4 regions of the Bradyrhizobium sp. 76 genome follow, and region 3 is predicted to be linked to each of the others. Evidence: predicted binding sites of a transcription regulator. Region 3 holds the regulator's gene; each other region holds the start of a gene.

Region 1 (3,599 bases), on a different contig from region 3:
ATCACGCAACCTTGGTGAAATCCGGCGGGCGGCGCTCCGCAAATGCCGTGAAGGCCTCGCGCGCCTCGGCGGTGCACAGGCGCAGTCCGAACTGCTCGCCTTCGGCATTCATCTGCGCGACCAGCGCCTCGCCATTGCGCATCAGCTTCTTGGTGGCGGTGAGCGCGCCGGCCGGCTGACGGGCAAGACGCTGCGCCAGCGCGAGCGCTTCGGCATCGAGCTTGTCGAGCGGCACCACGCGGTTGGCGAGCCCCCATTCCAGAGCGGATTTGGCCGGCACGGTCTCGCCCAGCGCGAACATCTCGTAGGCCCGCGCGTAGCCGATGCGCGCCGGCATCAGCAGGCTGGAGGCGGCTTCCGGCACCAGCGCAAGGCTGACGAAGGGCGTCGACAGTTGCGCGTTGTCGGCAAGCACGACGAGGTCGCAATGCAGCAGCATCGTGGTGCCGACGCCGACGGCGCGGCCCTGCACCGCCGCAACCAAGGGCCGGGTGCAGCGCGCCAGCGACTGGATGAAGCGCACGACGTTGCGGCTTCCTTCCGACTTGCCCGCTGCGACCGCGGCGAATTCGCCGACGTCGTTGCCGGCAGTGAACATGTCGCCTTCGCCGCGGATCAGGATCACGCGGGCCGACGCATCCGACCTGGCGGATTCGATGGCGTCGGCAAGTATGCCGTACATCGCATCCGTCAGCGCGTTCTTCTTGTCGGGGCGCGCCAGCGTGAGCGTGAGAATTCCGCCGTTGTTCTCGATCCGGACTTGGTCAGTCATTCGTTCGCTCCTCTTGGGAATTTATCCTGAATGCTCGTCAGCCAGCGCGCGACGACGTCGATCTCCGCGCCGGTAAATCCTTCCGTCAATGCCGCATTGACCTTTGCTGCGCTGGCCTTCGCCTGCGCCAGCGCCGTTCGCCCCTTCGGCGTCAGCCAGACGCGCCAGGCGCGACCATCCTCGTGATCCGCGCGCCGCTCGACCAGTTTAGCCGCCGCCGTACGGTCGACCAACCCCGAGATGCCGGCCGGCCCCATGTCGAGCGCCGCGCCGGCCTCGCCCATCAGGACGCCGTCCTGCTTGCCGAGGATGAACAGGAGTCCTGCCTGCGCCGGCGTGACCTCGCTCGAAGGCTGCCCCGCCATCCAGCGCTGCACGCGGCGTTGGGCCACGCTCAACAGGTAGATCAGCCGATGATGCCCCGAGCCGGCCGCTTTATTTCGCATGCGAAATATATAGTCGAGGCGGCCCGGGATGTCAAAGGACGGCAGCTGGATCGATGTGCCGTGGCATCGTCGAGCAACAGGGCCGCACCGGCGCACCAGAACCTCACCCACCAATCGCAATTAGTCGCCGCCGCCCAGCTTGACGGTCGCTTCTTTTGTGTTCCCTATTCGTTCTGTTCAATCATAGATTGTCCCGGAGACCTTTCGTGATGAACAGTATGCGTGGCGAGAACCAGCCGACCCAGCTCGTAATTCATAATGACGATGATACGCCGGACCGATTCGTGATGGATCTGCTTCGGCAGGTTTTCGGCAAATCAGACCGTGAAGCGACAGCGCTGATCACTCAGATCGAGCAGAAGGAAAAAGCGGTTTGCGGGCCTTACCCGCAATCGGTTGCCGAAGCCCTTTTCAAATCTGCGCAACAATCCACCGAATTGGCCGGCCACCAACTGCAGGTCACGCTAGAGGCGGTCAAGACTCCTTGCGAACTCTGTGGCAAGCCTGAGGGACAGACCGACGTTCGTATCGGCGACCGAACGGTCTGGCTGTGCAGCGACTGCATGCGTGCGGCGGATGAACCCTCGAACGAACAAGAGGAAGATTTCGACTTTGCTTGCGACGTTCTCGATTGGCACCTTGCCAGCGCCGCGCGCAGCAAACTCGTGACCACGATCCGCCAATTTCCCGGCCACATGCGGGTCGATCTTCAAGCCGCGGTCGACCGGCTCTTCGGCAAGGCCATCCGGCTGGTGGGACTGAACGAGGAGCAGCGCTACGAAACGCTGTCGATCCCACGACTGCTCAAGGAGGGCCGCTATGCGATCGCGATTGCCCCGCTGCAATATTCCGACGTCGATGTAGGCGAGAAGAGCCCGGTCAGGTGTCTGGATAACGGACTATGGCTGTGTGAGCAGGATCATCTCCGCTACGCGGTTTTGCTCTGCGCACAGCGCGAATACAGTCGCGAGCCCGGAATTCGGATCGAGATCCTGGTGCCTTCAGGTTCCGCAGGCGCGGCTCTCGTCCAGCAATGCTTCAATGAATTGGAGGAAGCCGTACAGGCTGCGCGGACCTATCGCGGCAAGATCCTGTCGCTCGATGCCGACTCCGACTATCGCGGTCGCTCGCGCGGCATCACGGTGCATCGCTTGCCGCAGGTCGCGCGCGACGAGGTGATTCTGCCGGAGCAGACCCTGCGGCTGCTCGATCGCAACGTTCTGACCTTCGTCAACACCCGAGACCAATTGCGCCGGCTGGGTCAATCGACACGCAAAGGCATCTTGCTGTACGGGCCGCCGGGCACTGGCAAGACCCACACGATCCGCTATCTCGCAACGCATTTGCCCGGGCATACGACGCTGATCATCACGGCCGAGCAGATCGGTCTGCTCGGCGGCCTATATGAGCCTGGCACGCCTGCTCCAGCCGTCGATGGTGGTGATCGAGGATGTCGATCTCATCGCCCGCGACCGCGATGACATGGGGCCGTGTGAGGAATCCATGCCGAACAAGCTGCTCAACGAGATGGACGGGCTGAAGGAAGACGCCGACATCCTGTTCGTCCTGACCACCAACCGGCCGGAGGACCTCGAGGGAGCTCTCGCGGGTCGCCCCGGCCGCATCGATCAAGCCATCGAAGTGCCGCTGCCCGACGAGACCGGCCGCGGCAAGCTGGTCCGGCTCTACGGCAGGGGACTGCCGCTCGAGGGGGCGGTGATCGCGGAGGCTGCCCGACGCAGCGAGGGCACCAGTTGCGCCTTCATCAAGGAGCTGATGCGGCGGCTGGCGCAAGGAAGCATCGCACGGGACGGCGGCAACACCGTGATCTCCCGCCGATATCGACGAAGCCCTTGACGACATGCTGTTCTCCGGCGGCCGGCTCAACGCGCAGCTGCTCGGCGGCGCGCAGGCAATGGCCGCCGGGTGACGCTCCGAAGTGGCGCGCCGGCTACGGCGCGCAGGTGAAGCTCGCTGCCTCCGTCACCGGACCGCTCTTGTAGTGCGGCCAGGCCGGCCAGCGGCACAGCGGCAGCGCGCGAAGCGTCGCAAAGGACGGCGCTTCGACCTTCTGCTCGGCGACTTCCAAATCGCCGGGCGCCTTGCCCTTTTCGACCCAGTCGACCAGCGCGCTCAGCATGTCGACATTGGCCGGCGCGCCGGAGCCGACATGGTCGACCCCGGGCGCGGTGTAGAGCCGCGCGAATTCGGCCGTCTCGGCCTTGCCGAGCTTGCGTTCGACGCTCTCGAAATAGCGGATGCCGGCATAGGGGCTCTGCGCGTAGTCCGCCATATGTTCGAGCATGATCAGCCGGCCGCCGCGAGCGCGGAAGCGGCTGAGGTCGGGGTCGGTGGAATCCATCAGGCTGGAGACCTCGAGC
Region 2 (3,599 bases), 170 kb from region 3:
CGAAGCCGCGTTGTCCAACGCACTGCCGGGTGACAACCGGACGCAATGGGGATGTTGGACGCGGCGCATTTTTCCGGTTTCTGCCCGCGACATCAACGCATCGGTACGCGCTGACAACTAACCTGTTCCCGGCAAGTGCACTCTTACAAAGTGCACCCTTACAAAGTGCACCCTCAATACTGCACTCCTCACATAGGTGCGCGCACCGGAACGGTCAGGTCTCGCGCGAGTTGACCTATTACTAGGACAAGGAGATCGTCATGAGCGTTGAAGGTAAAGTGAAGGAAGGCGCCGGGTTCATCAAGGAAGAGATGAACGAACACGGCAAGTCCCCTGAGAGCCAGAAGAAAGCCCAGGAAGGTCGCGACTTGCGCAACGAAGGCCGGATCGAAGATGGCAAGCCGCCGAAGACGACGAAGCCCGGCACCGGTCACTAGACCGCGTTTCGAAAACCCCGTTTGCTAAAACCGCCCCTGGTCATGTCAGGGGCGGTTTTCACGTTCATGACCAAGCGATATGTGACCATGCGATCTTTCGGTGGTGCGATCCTCCAACGATAGCGGACGTCTCGAACCATGCAGCGGCGATGCTGGTAGAACGCTCCGGCTGTTGTATGGTCGGACGTTTCTTACGAGGGGCTGATGAAGATTGCCATTGTTGTCGCCGGCGTGATCGTTGTTGCCGCGGCCGTTCTCGTGGCGGTCCAGCCGAGCTTTCTGAAGCCTGCGTCACTGGCACTCGTGCAGAAGTCCGACATCCTCGGCTTTTCGCCCGGCATGACATTCGACGAGACCAACAAGCTCATCACGCAACGTCGCTACCGCTGCCGTCAGCTTCGCGATTCCTACGTCCTCGAATGCGCAGTCGACGGCGCCAAGGTCACGATCTTTGCCGACGACGTCGACCCCAAGAATCCGGACCCCAAACATCCCATCTGGCGCGTCAACGCGGAGTTGAGCAATCCGGGCCCCCAAGACGCTGCCGTCAAATCGATATCCGACCAGTTCAACGCCCAGCCAACCGGGGATGCCCTGGAGGGATGGATATGGACCGTCGGTCGTGGGCTGAAGCTGAGCTACGACGGCGCCGCCTTGAAGCTGGTGGACGAGGCAGAGGAAATCAGGCGGGGCAAGCAGGAAGCAAAGCGCTAGGGAGTGCTCCTGTGGTCGTGCCTTGGAGGAAGGGCACAGCAATCAATCCGCCTCAGATGCATGCCTCACCCTAACGCATCCGCCACCCATTCTATCGCATGCGCGCAACTGTTCCTTAATGGGTTTCTCGCCTAAATTGCACTATTCTGGAATGAACGTGGCGAGGCTTGGTGCGAATCTTCGCGGGTGTACAGGCGATGCGCGGCGTCGCTGCGCTGTCGGTGGTCTGCGGACACGCGATCAGTGCGCGACCCGACATGGTCGGGCCGGAGCTTGCCGAGGGTGCGCTGACGATACTTGCGAGCGGCGTCGACATCTTTTTCGTGATCTCCGGCTTCATCATCGCGACCACCGCGACGGCACAAGATAACCCGCTGGATTTCGCTTTCAGACGGGCCCTCAGAATTTTCCCGCTCTATTGGCTGGTGTTGCTGGCGGCGTTTGTCAGCTCCTCCTGGATCGCGCTGGCGCCGGGCGACCGCCCCGCTCTCGATCTCGGAACCATCTTCGCATGGACCTATCCGAACTGGTACCTTGGCCCAGCCTGGTCGCTGGCTTTCGAACTGCACTTCTACGTCGCCGTCGCCATCGTCCTGGCGATCAAGCCGGACCGGCTGTTCGAGATCTTGTTCGCTGGATTCGCCCTGGTCATTCTTGCTCTCGTCTTCGGCCTGGAGGCCGGGATCTACTTTCATCCGCTGGTGCTGGAATTCGGTGCCGGCGTTGTCATCGCCTATCTCCAGAGAAGCGGACGATTGCGCTTTTCGCGCCACTTCCCCGCCGTTTCCGCGGGCCTGTTCGTGGCCGGGTGGTACTGGATTTTCGTGCGCGGCGCGGCCGACCCGCAATTCGCGCGCGTCCTGACCTATGGCCTCGGCGCGGGATTGCTGATCCATGCTGTGGTCGCTGTCGAGATCGAGGGGCGATCCTTCTCACCGGTCCTGCAATGGCTCGGCAAGATCTCGTACGCGTTGTATATCGTCCATTATCTGGTGGTGAAATGGATCGCCAGCTTCGACGGACTGTGGCTTCTGTCGACCGTCGGGACAATCATCGCGGGCATCCTGCTCTCCATCGGTCTCGCCGCCGCCTTGCACGTCGCCGTTGAGGCACCGATCCTCGATTGGGGGCGCAAGCTAAGTCTGATGCGCAGACGCCGATCGCTGCCGGCCGTTCCGTGATCATCTCCCGACCCTGAATCCGGGCAAGTGCGGCCCTGGCTGCGTCATGGGCCAGCCACGAACAAATAAGGAACAACAAGCATCAGTCGGCATTGAGCCTGAAAAGGAGAGATCGCCGTGACCGACAACAAGATGGCTGGCAACACCGCAGGCAACACCCAAAAGGACCCGAAGGATTGGGTCTCCGGGGACGACCCGATGACCGGCGCCCAGGAATCCTACCTCAAGACCCTCGCCGAGCAGGCCCACAAGCCCCTCCCCAAGGAGGATCTGACCAAGGCAGAGGCGTCAGAGCTGATCGAGACGATGCGGCAGAAGGCCGGGCTCGAGAAGTAGACGGCGCTGCATTTCGAAACACGAGAGATGGGCGGCGGCTGACAGGGAGGCCGCCCGTCGCCAAGCGCCAAGTACCAATCATCGCCGGCGAGCGCGGTCCTCTGCGGCAGGTTCGCGGCCAGACAGCTAATCGCTTTCGACGACCCTCACAGCCAGCTCAGCGACCGCACGCCGGCCGGCCGCGACGAGGCCGTCGATCTCGCGTGTCTCGTGCTTGGCGCAGTGGATGATCCGTTCGGCGACATACCGGCGCGCGGTGTAGGCTTCCATCACCTCAGGCATCATCTCGCTGACGCGCTCCAGCGCCCTGTCCATGTGCGACAGCGTTCGTTCGTTGAACTCCTCCAGAAGCAACATCACCTGTCCTCAATCTCATAATGAATACGGCTAGTCGTGTTGGCGGGCGGACGCCGATCGAGGCATGCACGCTCCGTCCCGCGAGACGGGAGAGCCTGACTCCACCGATGATCTGAAGTGCCGCCAATACTGGAGAATTGCAGGCGTTCGGCCAACGCGGCATTCACAAACGTTAAGCGTGATGCGTTTCGTTGGCACCTGCGGCGTCAGTGCACTATCCCGTAAGGTAGCCGTCGGTGCTCGCGAACAGCACCGCAATCACGCAGTTAACTGCGTGTCACCGTAATGCGTAATTCCCGACGGATAGGCCAATATCTGACCCCACGGTCATTGCCAGATCACTTCGGCAGACCGCGAATTGCCAGCTTGACGACTGTAAGGACAACGAAGGCGGGCGCGCCGTAAACGATTGCATTCACGGCCCAAGTGATGGCGACGCCCAGGAAAACGGAACTGCCAACCGCTCCCCAGAAAAGGTAGGCTGCGGATATGCCCGGCATCTCCCATGCCTTCACAGCGATGGAGTAGTCGGTGAGCTGCTCCATGACGAGCAGCACCGTCGAGACGAGCGCCC
Region 3 (3,599 bases):
ATGGTCGCGGTCTCGCGCTGGGTCGCGGCCTTACCGGGCGCGGTCGGCCGCATCCCGGCGTTCGGGATCACGCCGCTGATCGCGGCGAGCCTGGGAATCATTGTGCTAGGCTTGTTGCGCACGCCGCTACGCTGGTCCGGCGCCCTGGTCCTGCTGGCAGCGATCCTCTGGGGACTGTCGGCGCGGCAGCCCGACATCCTGATTGCCGGGGATGGCGCCAGCGTCGCGGTGCGGGGCAGGGACGGACATCTGCACCTGATCAGGACGAGCAAGGACAGCTTTCTGCTCAAGGAGTGGCTCGCTGCCGACGCAGATCCGCGCGATGCCGGCAGAGCCTCGCTGGCCGATGGCGTGTCCTGTGACGAATCGGGCTGCGTGACGCCACTGGCCGACGGGAGGTTGGTCGCGCTGGCACTGCGCGTCGACGCTCTCGCGGACGATTGTAGTCGGGCCGCGCTGGTGGTGACGACACGCCCCGCGCCGCCCGATTGCGCGGCGATGGTGGTCGATCGGCAACGGCTCGCCAGCCAGAGTGCGCTGGCGCTAACGCAGCGTGGTGACGGCTTTGTGGTTCAGGCGGTGAGGGCGAGAGGCGCGAGCCGCCCCTCGTTGCCAGCCGGCGCAGGCGAGGGTGATTTCGACGGCAGCCTTGCGCCCAAGGCGATCGCACCCCGCATCAAGGACGCAACGCCGGCGGAGACCGACTTGCAGGCCGACGATTGATCTGACGGTGCGGAGCAATGCAGTGGATTGGTGCATCTGCTCGGATTCACTGGGCGCAAACCGCGCCATCTCGCCGGCCACGGCCGGCGACGGCGATTCAATCTTGACCTCCGACCTCGTAGCCGGCTGCGTCAGCCGATCGGCAGGCGCGTGACGGTCGGCTGCCTGTCGACGATGACCTGCGCCTTGTGCTCGCGCTCCGTCACCGGCTGGGTCACAGGCAGTTGCAGCACGGTCGCGCGCTGGCCTTCGACGAGCTGCGTCACCAGCACATATTTGCCGTCGGGGAATTCGATCGCGTCGTGATGGCGGTCGGGAACGTGCGGATCGATCTTGCCGAACTTGCCCACGCGGGAATTGATGGTGCGCGTCCAGATCCAGCGATTGTCGTAGCGAACGTCGTCGGCGAAGGCGAGCTCCGTTCCCGGCAGCAGGCAGACGGCAACAGACGGATCGGCTGCCGAGGCGAAGCCGCGCGTCGAGGTGCCGCGGAAGCTTGTCGTGACGATCGTCTCGCCGACTTCGGCGGGGCGCGACGCGACGGCATGCAGGCTGTAGTCACACATCGGGTGCTCCTCATGCTGGGATAGCAACCCGCGTCTCTTAATCGAGGCGCAGGCCTCTATCAGAGTTGAAGCATGAAGCTCTGCTTGGTTGTGGGCAAATCTGCGGCTGGTTTCCGCGAGCCGCGATCACATTATCTTTCCCGAATTCAATAGGAACAAAGCGAGTTGCGATGCATTCGGGAGGCGCGTGCGCGAATATCGCCGGCTTGACTGCCACGGTCGAGCTTGATCGCTGGCCGCTGTTTCCTCGAACACTTGCGCCGCGAACCAGTTCCGCTTCGTGGGCGTCGCGAGGAGCCAGCGCCGAAGGAGGGGCCGGATAGTCTGTGCAGAACCAGAAAGACTACCCAGCCGGAGCGGACGATGATCCGCTCCAATCCCTGACCGGCGATGCCGATCGGAAGCGCACGCGGCGCCAAGCACCTCCGGTATGAAGTACTCCCGGTATCAAGGACGCCCGGTATCAGTACTTCCGGTAAAGCCCGATCAGCTTGCCCTGAATCTTCACCCGGTTGGGCGGCAGGATGCGGACCTCATAGGCCGCGTTGGCGGGCTCGAGCGCGATCGAGGCGCCGCGACGGCGGAAGCGCTTCAGCGTCGCTTCCTCGTCGTCGATCAGCGCCACCACGATGTCCCCTGTATCGGCGCTCTCGTTGCGCTGAATCAGCGCCATGTCGCCGTCAAGGATGCCGGCCTCGACCATGGAATCACCGCGCACTTCGAGCGCGTAATGCTCGCCCGAGCCGAGCATGTCAGGCGGTACGCTGATAGTATGGCTGCGGGTCTGCAACGCCTCGATCGGCGTGCCGGCCGCGATGCGACCCATCACCGGCACCGCGACGGGACGTTCGCCCTCGTCCGCGGGCAGGCTGGAGCTCGCGCGCACCTTGCCGAGATTGCCCTCGATGACGCTCGGCGTGAAGCCGCGGCGGCTGCCTGCGGCTGCCTGGAGCTCCGGCAGCTTGATGACTTCAATCGCACGGGCGCGGTTGGGCAGGCGTCGGATAAAGCCACGCTCCTCGAGCGCCGTGATCAGGCGATGGATGCCCGACTTCGAGCGCAGGTCGAGCGCATCCTTCATCTCGTCGAAGGAGGGCGGTACGCCGCTTTCCTTCAGACGTTCACTGATGAACCGCAGAAGCTCGTATTGTTTGCGCGTTAACATCTCGACCAAAGTCCCCCGGTTGATGTCGTCCGATTCCGAGACGCTGAATTCGGCAATATGCCGCTACATGCTCGAAACAAATCATGAACGGACACTATATGTTCGATACATGTTCCGCAACTGCTTAATTTACCGTGAACAGAGCAAAGTTGGCGGAACGCGCATTGCCGGGGCGCTCAGACAGGGAGCCGCAACACTTCGCAAGCCGTGCCGGCTTCGGCCTTCGGCGCGAACGGTGCGCGCACGAGAAGTACCTGCGCTGCAGCGAGATTCGCAAGCAGCGAAGAGTCCTGATGATTGACGGGAAGAACGACGCGTGTGCCATCGTCGCGCTCCTCCAGATGCGCGCGCAGATAGTCCTCGCGCTGGTCGTTGGCGCTGACGTCGCGGCCGAGCACGGCGCGCTCACGGCGATGGTGAATCACTGAACGGCCCGACAGGGCACGAATCAGCGGCACCATGAACAGGAAAGCGCACACGTAGGACGACACGGGATTGCCCGGCAGACCGATCACGCCCATTGCGCCGAGCCGCCCGTGCATCATCGGCTTGCCTGGCCGCATCGCGATCTTCCAGAACGCCATCGCGATGCCTTCGTCCCGCAGTGCCTGCTGGACCAGATCGTGGTCGCCGACCGATGCGCCTCCGGTCGTGATCAGGATGTCGGCGCCGCTCTCACGGGCGCGGCGGATGCCGGCGGTGGTGGCCTCCAGCGTGTCGGCGGCAATACCGAGGTCGATGGTCTCGGCGCCTTCGCTGCGGGCGAGCGCGTGCAGGGCGTAGCCGTTGGAATAGACGATCTGGCCGTGGCCGGGCGTGCTGCCCGGCATCACCAGTTCGTCGCCGGTGGCGAGAATCGCGACCTTCGGACGCCCGCAAACGGCAAGGTGCGGATGATTCATCCCGGCGGCGAGCGCGAGGTCGCGCTCGGTGAGACGGCTTCCCTTGCGCAGGAGCACGTCGTCCTCGCGGAAATCGACGCCGGCGGGGCGAATGTGCCGACCGGCGATCGCGGCTTCCTTGATCGTGATACGCTTGCCGGCGGCGACGGTGTCCTCCTGGATCACGACGGCGTCCGCGCCACCGGGAACGACGCCGCCGGTGAAGATCCGCACGGCCTCGCCGGCGCCGACCATCCCCGCGAA
Region 4 (3,599 bases), 100 kb from region 3:
AGGAAGAACGGGGACGGATTTCCAGTGGCGTTTGCGAATCGTCAACGGATTGTTGGCGCGCTGGCGGCATCTGGCAGGAGCAGGGCGGGTGGAACTGCGCAGTAACGTGCCCGGCAAACAAAAAGGCCGGCGCGAGGCCGGCCTTTCGTAACACGATGGCGTCGATAGCGAAGATCAGTACTTCGCGACGATCGGGCCCCCAAAGTGATAGTTCACGCCGACCTGCACGGTGTGAAACTCGAGCGTGCCGGTGGGCAGGGCGCCCGAGAAGTAGGTCTCGCCGCCGAGGCTGCGAAAGAGGTACTCGCCCTTGACCGACCACTGCGGAGCGAAGAACGCTTCGACGCCCGCACCGACGGTCCAGCCGGAGTGCCACTTGCTGTCGGAAACGGTCACGCCGAGCGCGCTGATGCTGAGCTTGTTGTCGATCCAGGCGTAACCACCGGTGCCGTAGAACAGGACGTTGTTGACGGCGTAGCCGATGCGGCCGCGCACGGTGCCCATCGCATCGGTCTTCGAGCTGAGGGTGGTGCTGACGAGGCCGAAGCCGGGGACGGCAACGGGGCCGGTGACCGACGCGCTGACGTCAGCCCAGGCACCATCGGCCTCGATGCCGAACACGACATTGCCGGTCTGCCAGTTGTAGCCGGCGGTACCGCCGACGAAGCCGCCCTTCATCTTCGGGTCGGTCGAGGAATTTTCCCAGGCGCCGCCACCGACAACACCGAGGTAGAAGCCGGTCCAGTTGTAGACCGAAGCCATGGCCACCGGAGCCTTGGTGTAGGGGCGCGCCGCGAGATCAGCGGCCGAAGCCGGGGCAGCGAGAGCGAACAAACAGGCCGAAGCCAACAAAACCTTTTTCATTTTCAACTAATCCCAGTCCCAGTTTCTGATTGTGCCTTCCACGATAAGGAAGGGCATCGGACTCACTTGCCCAACTGAGGCCGTACTTACACCATTGAAGCCGCAAGTTGTGTCACTGGAAAGCCACAGCGGCCTGAAAATGGTGCAATTACTGACCTTTGGTTCCCCCATGGGAACAGCAACGAAAAAGGCCGGCGCGAGGCCGGCCTTGCTTTGATGGATGTCAGTTCGATCAGTACCTCGCGATCACCGGACCGCCCCAGCGATAGTTCAGGCGGACGAGGCCCATGTCGACGTCCTGCCGAATCCGGTCGCTGCCGAAGACCCCACCCGGGGGCGTTGTGAAGCCGATCGTGCGATCGCCAAGGAAGATGTGGTCGTACTCAAAGCCCAACGACCAGTTCGGGGCGAAGCCGAACTCCAGACCGGCCCCGACCGTACCACCCCAGCGAGTCTCCCGCGCCGAAGCCAGGAGCGCGCCCGCGCCGGGCGTACCTGTAGCAGCGTAGATGTCGTACTTGTCGCCGACGACGGCGGCGCCGCCCTTCACGTAGAACAGCACGTTGTTCCAGGCGTAACCGACCTGACCGGTGATGAGGCCGAAAGCGTCGATGCGGGAACGGTTGCGATCACCCGTCACCAAAGCGGTACCCGGGAAGAGGGTGCTCACATTGTCGCCCCGGAAGTCGGCCCAGTTGCCTTGGCCTTCGAGACCGAACACCCAATTGGCGGACTGCCAGCGATAGCCGATCTGGCCACCGACGGTGCCCCCCGTCGCATTGTGACAGCCTTCGCCGACCAAAACGCCGGTCGCGGGCGTGACGAAGTCCCAGCACGTGTGGCTTGAGCCACCGCCGCCGTTGATGCCGATATAGAAGCCGCTCCAATCGTAGATGGTGGCAATCGCCGGCGCGGGGGCCTTGGTGTAGGGACGCGCGGCCATATCCGCCGCGCTCGCGGGAGCCGACAGGCCCATCGCCGCTGCACCGATTGCACCAATCAGAAGCTTATTCATTGCCAGTCTCCCCAGGTTCGTCCGCTTCTTTCTTCCCCGAAGCGGCTGATCAGGCGCGAGGGCCCATATGAACTAAGTCCGGGGAAACCCGTAGCTCTACGGGGCGGCAAAGTCCGTCTCCGAATGCAACAAGAACGGGGCACTGCGAGTACCCATAACTTACTGAATGTTAAGCTCTTTCCCTCGTTTTCGGGAACCTACAAAGGTTCCAACCGCTGCGCGCATTCCAGCACTACATTGGCCGATTGACGCCACACATCGATGCGGTCGTTTCGCCAAGAACAAATCTGGAACGAACAGGAGGTCGATGCTATATGTGGGGATAACCGGAGGGGCGACGGACTGATCGTCGTCCGCAAGCGTTCGGCGAGCGTATAGGGTCGTCTCAACAGGCACGGCGGAACGCGGGGAGCGGACCGGCCTTCTTGAATTCAGTGGCATTCGGAGCGGAGAGCGGAGATGGCGGGAAGCGTCAACAAGGTCATTCTGGTTGGAAATCTCGGCAAGGATCCTGAAATCCGCCGCACCCAGGACGGGCGGCCGATCGCCAATCTGAGCGTCGCCACCTCGGAGACGTGGCGCGACAAGGCCACCGGCGAGCGCAAGGAAAAGACCGAGTGGCACCGCGTCGTGATCTTCAATGAAGGGCTCTGCAAGGTCGCCGAACAGTATCTGAAGAAGGGCGCCAAGATTTACGTCGAGGGTGCGCTCCAGACCCGCAAATGGACCGACCAGAGCGGCGTCGAGAAGTACTCGACCGAAGTCGTGCTGCAGGGCTTCAACTCGACCCTGACGATGCTGGACGGTCGTAGCGGCGGTGGGGGAGGCGGCAGCTTCGGCGACGAGCCGGGCGGCGATTTCGGCTCCTCCGGTCCGGTCAGCAGCGCACCGCGCCGTCCCGTTGCCGCTGGCGGCGGTGGCCGCAACAGCGACATGGACGACGATATCCCGTTCTGAGCGATCCCGCTCTGAGAACGCGGAGTCTCAATGCGACGCGCCGGCCGGATGGGCGGCGCTTCTCATCTCGTGTCAGAAAATCCCACTAATCGGCAGGACGGGCTCGGGATTTCCGGGCCCGCTTCATGTTTCGGGTGAGCTCGGATTGCGGCTTGGCAAGCGCGCTGACGGGGCAAGCTCGCCGCGCGATTTTCGACGCGTGATCGGCGATTTTGCAAGGTCGATACGGGGGCTGTCCAAGACACCGATCGCAAGGGCTTAAGTTGTTGGAAAAATAGGCGGAAAAAGCGCTTCCCAGATCGCCGCGAGGGTGGTTATCAGAGGCTCGATGCGCTATATGATTCCCAGATAAAACCTCACCGGATTTCCCCTTGGCTGACGACGACGACAAGCCCGGCGACCAGCCGGCGCAACCCTCGGATATTCGCCCCGTCTCCATCTTCGAGGAGATGAAGAAGTCCTATCTCGACTACGCCATGAGCGTGATCGTAGCGCGGGCGCTGCCTGACGCCCGCGACGGTCTGAAGCCGGTGCATCGCCGCATCCTGTACTCGATGAACGAGCAGGGGCACACGCCGGACAAGAAGTACGTCAAGTCCGCCCGCGTGGTCGGTGACGTCATCGGTAAATATCATCCGCATGGCGACCAGTCGATCTACGACGCCATGGTCCGGATGGCGCAGGACTTCTCCATGCGCGTGCCGCTGATCGACGGCCAAGGCAATTTCGGATCGGTCGACGGCGATCCCCCGGCTGCCTATCG

Evidence for each region. Region 3 encodes LexA, which represses DNA repair genes until DNA is damaged. Its sites were predicted from a motif close to TGTTCNNNNTGTGTTCNG; they were not measured.
Region 1: a site for LexA is predicted at 1,377-1,394, ahead of IVB48_RS34185 (ATP-dependent Clp protease adaptor ClpS). Genes of this name have one in related genera too.
Region 2: a site for LexA is predicted at 2,390-2,407, ahead of IVB48_RS04730 (DUF3072 domain-containing protein). Genes of this name have one in related genera too.
Region 4: a site for LexA is predicted at 2,157-2,174, ahead of IVB48_RS04330 (single-stranded DNA-binding protein). Genes of this name have one in related genera too.

What each region holds. Positions count from the first base shown of each region.
Region 1 is NZ_JADPIS010000131.1:183,118-186,716, forward strand. It holds gene IVB48_RS34175 (enoyl-CoA hydratase) at 2-772, opposite strand; gene IVB48_RS34180 (MarR family winged helix-turn-helix transcriptional regulator) at 769-1,218, opposite strand; gene IVB48_RS34185 (ATP-dependent Clp protease adaptor ClpS) at 1,428-2,699, shown strand; gene IVB48_RS41035 (ATP-binding protein) at 2,623-3,075, shown strand; gene IVB48_RS34190 (tannase/feruloyl esterase family alpha/beta hydrolase) at 3,170-3,599, opposite strand, start outside.
Region 2 is NZ_JADPIS010000015.1:776,217-779,815, reverse strand. It holds gene IVB48_RS04745 (hypothetical protein) at 261-437, shown strand; gene IVB48_RS04740 (hypothetical protein) at 642-1,151, shown strand; gene IVB48_RS04735 (acyltransferase) at 1,322-2,332, shown strand; gene IVB48_RS04730 (DUF3072 domain-containing protein) at 2,465-2,668, shown strand; gene IVB48_RS04725 (hypothetical protein) at 2,795-3,025, opposite strand; gene IVB48_RS04720 (hypothetical protein) at 3,364-3,599, opposite strand, start outside.
Region 3 is NZ_JADPIS010000015.1:610,181-613,779, forward strand. It holds gene IVB48_RS03820 (ComEC/Rec2 family competence protein) at 1-723, shown strand, start outside; gene IVB48_RS03825 (hypothetical protein) at 855-1,289, opposite strand; gene lexA (transcriptional repressor LexA) at 1,753-2,454, opposite strand; gene glp (gephyrin-like molybdotransferase Glp) at 2,631-3,599, opposite strand, start outside.
Region 4 is NZ_JADPIS010000015.1:712,268-715,866, forward strand. It holds gene IVB48_RS04320 (outer membrane protein) at 175-864, opposite strand; gene IVB48_RS04325 (outer membrane beta-barrel protein) at 1,097-1,879, opposite strand; gene IVB48_RS04330 (single-stranded DNA-binding protein) at 2,339-2,836, shown strand; gene gyrA (DNA gyrase subunit A) at 3,208-3,599, shown strand, end outside.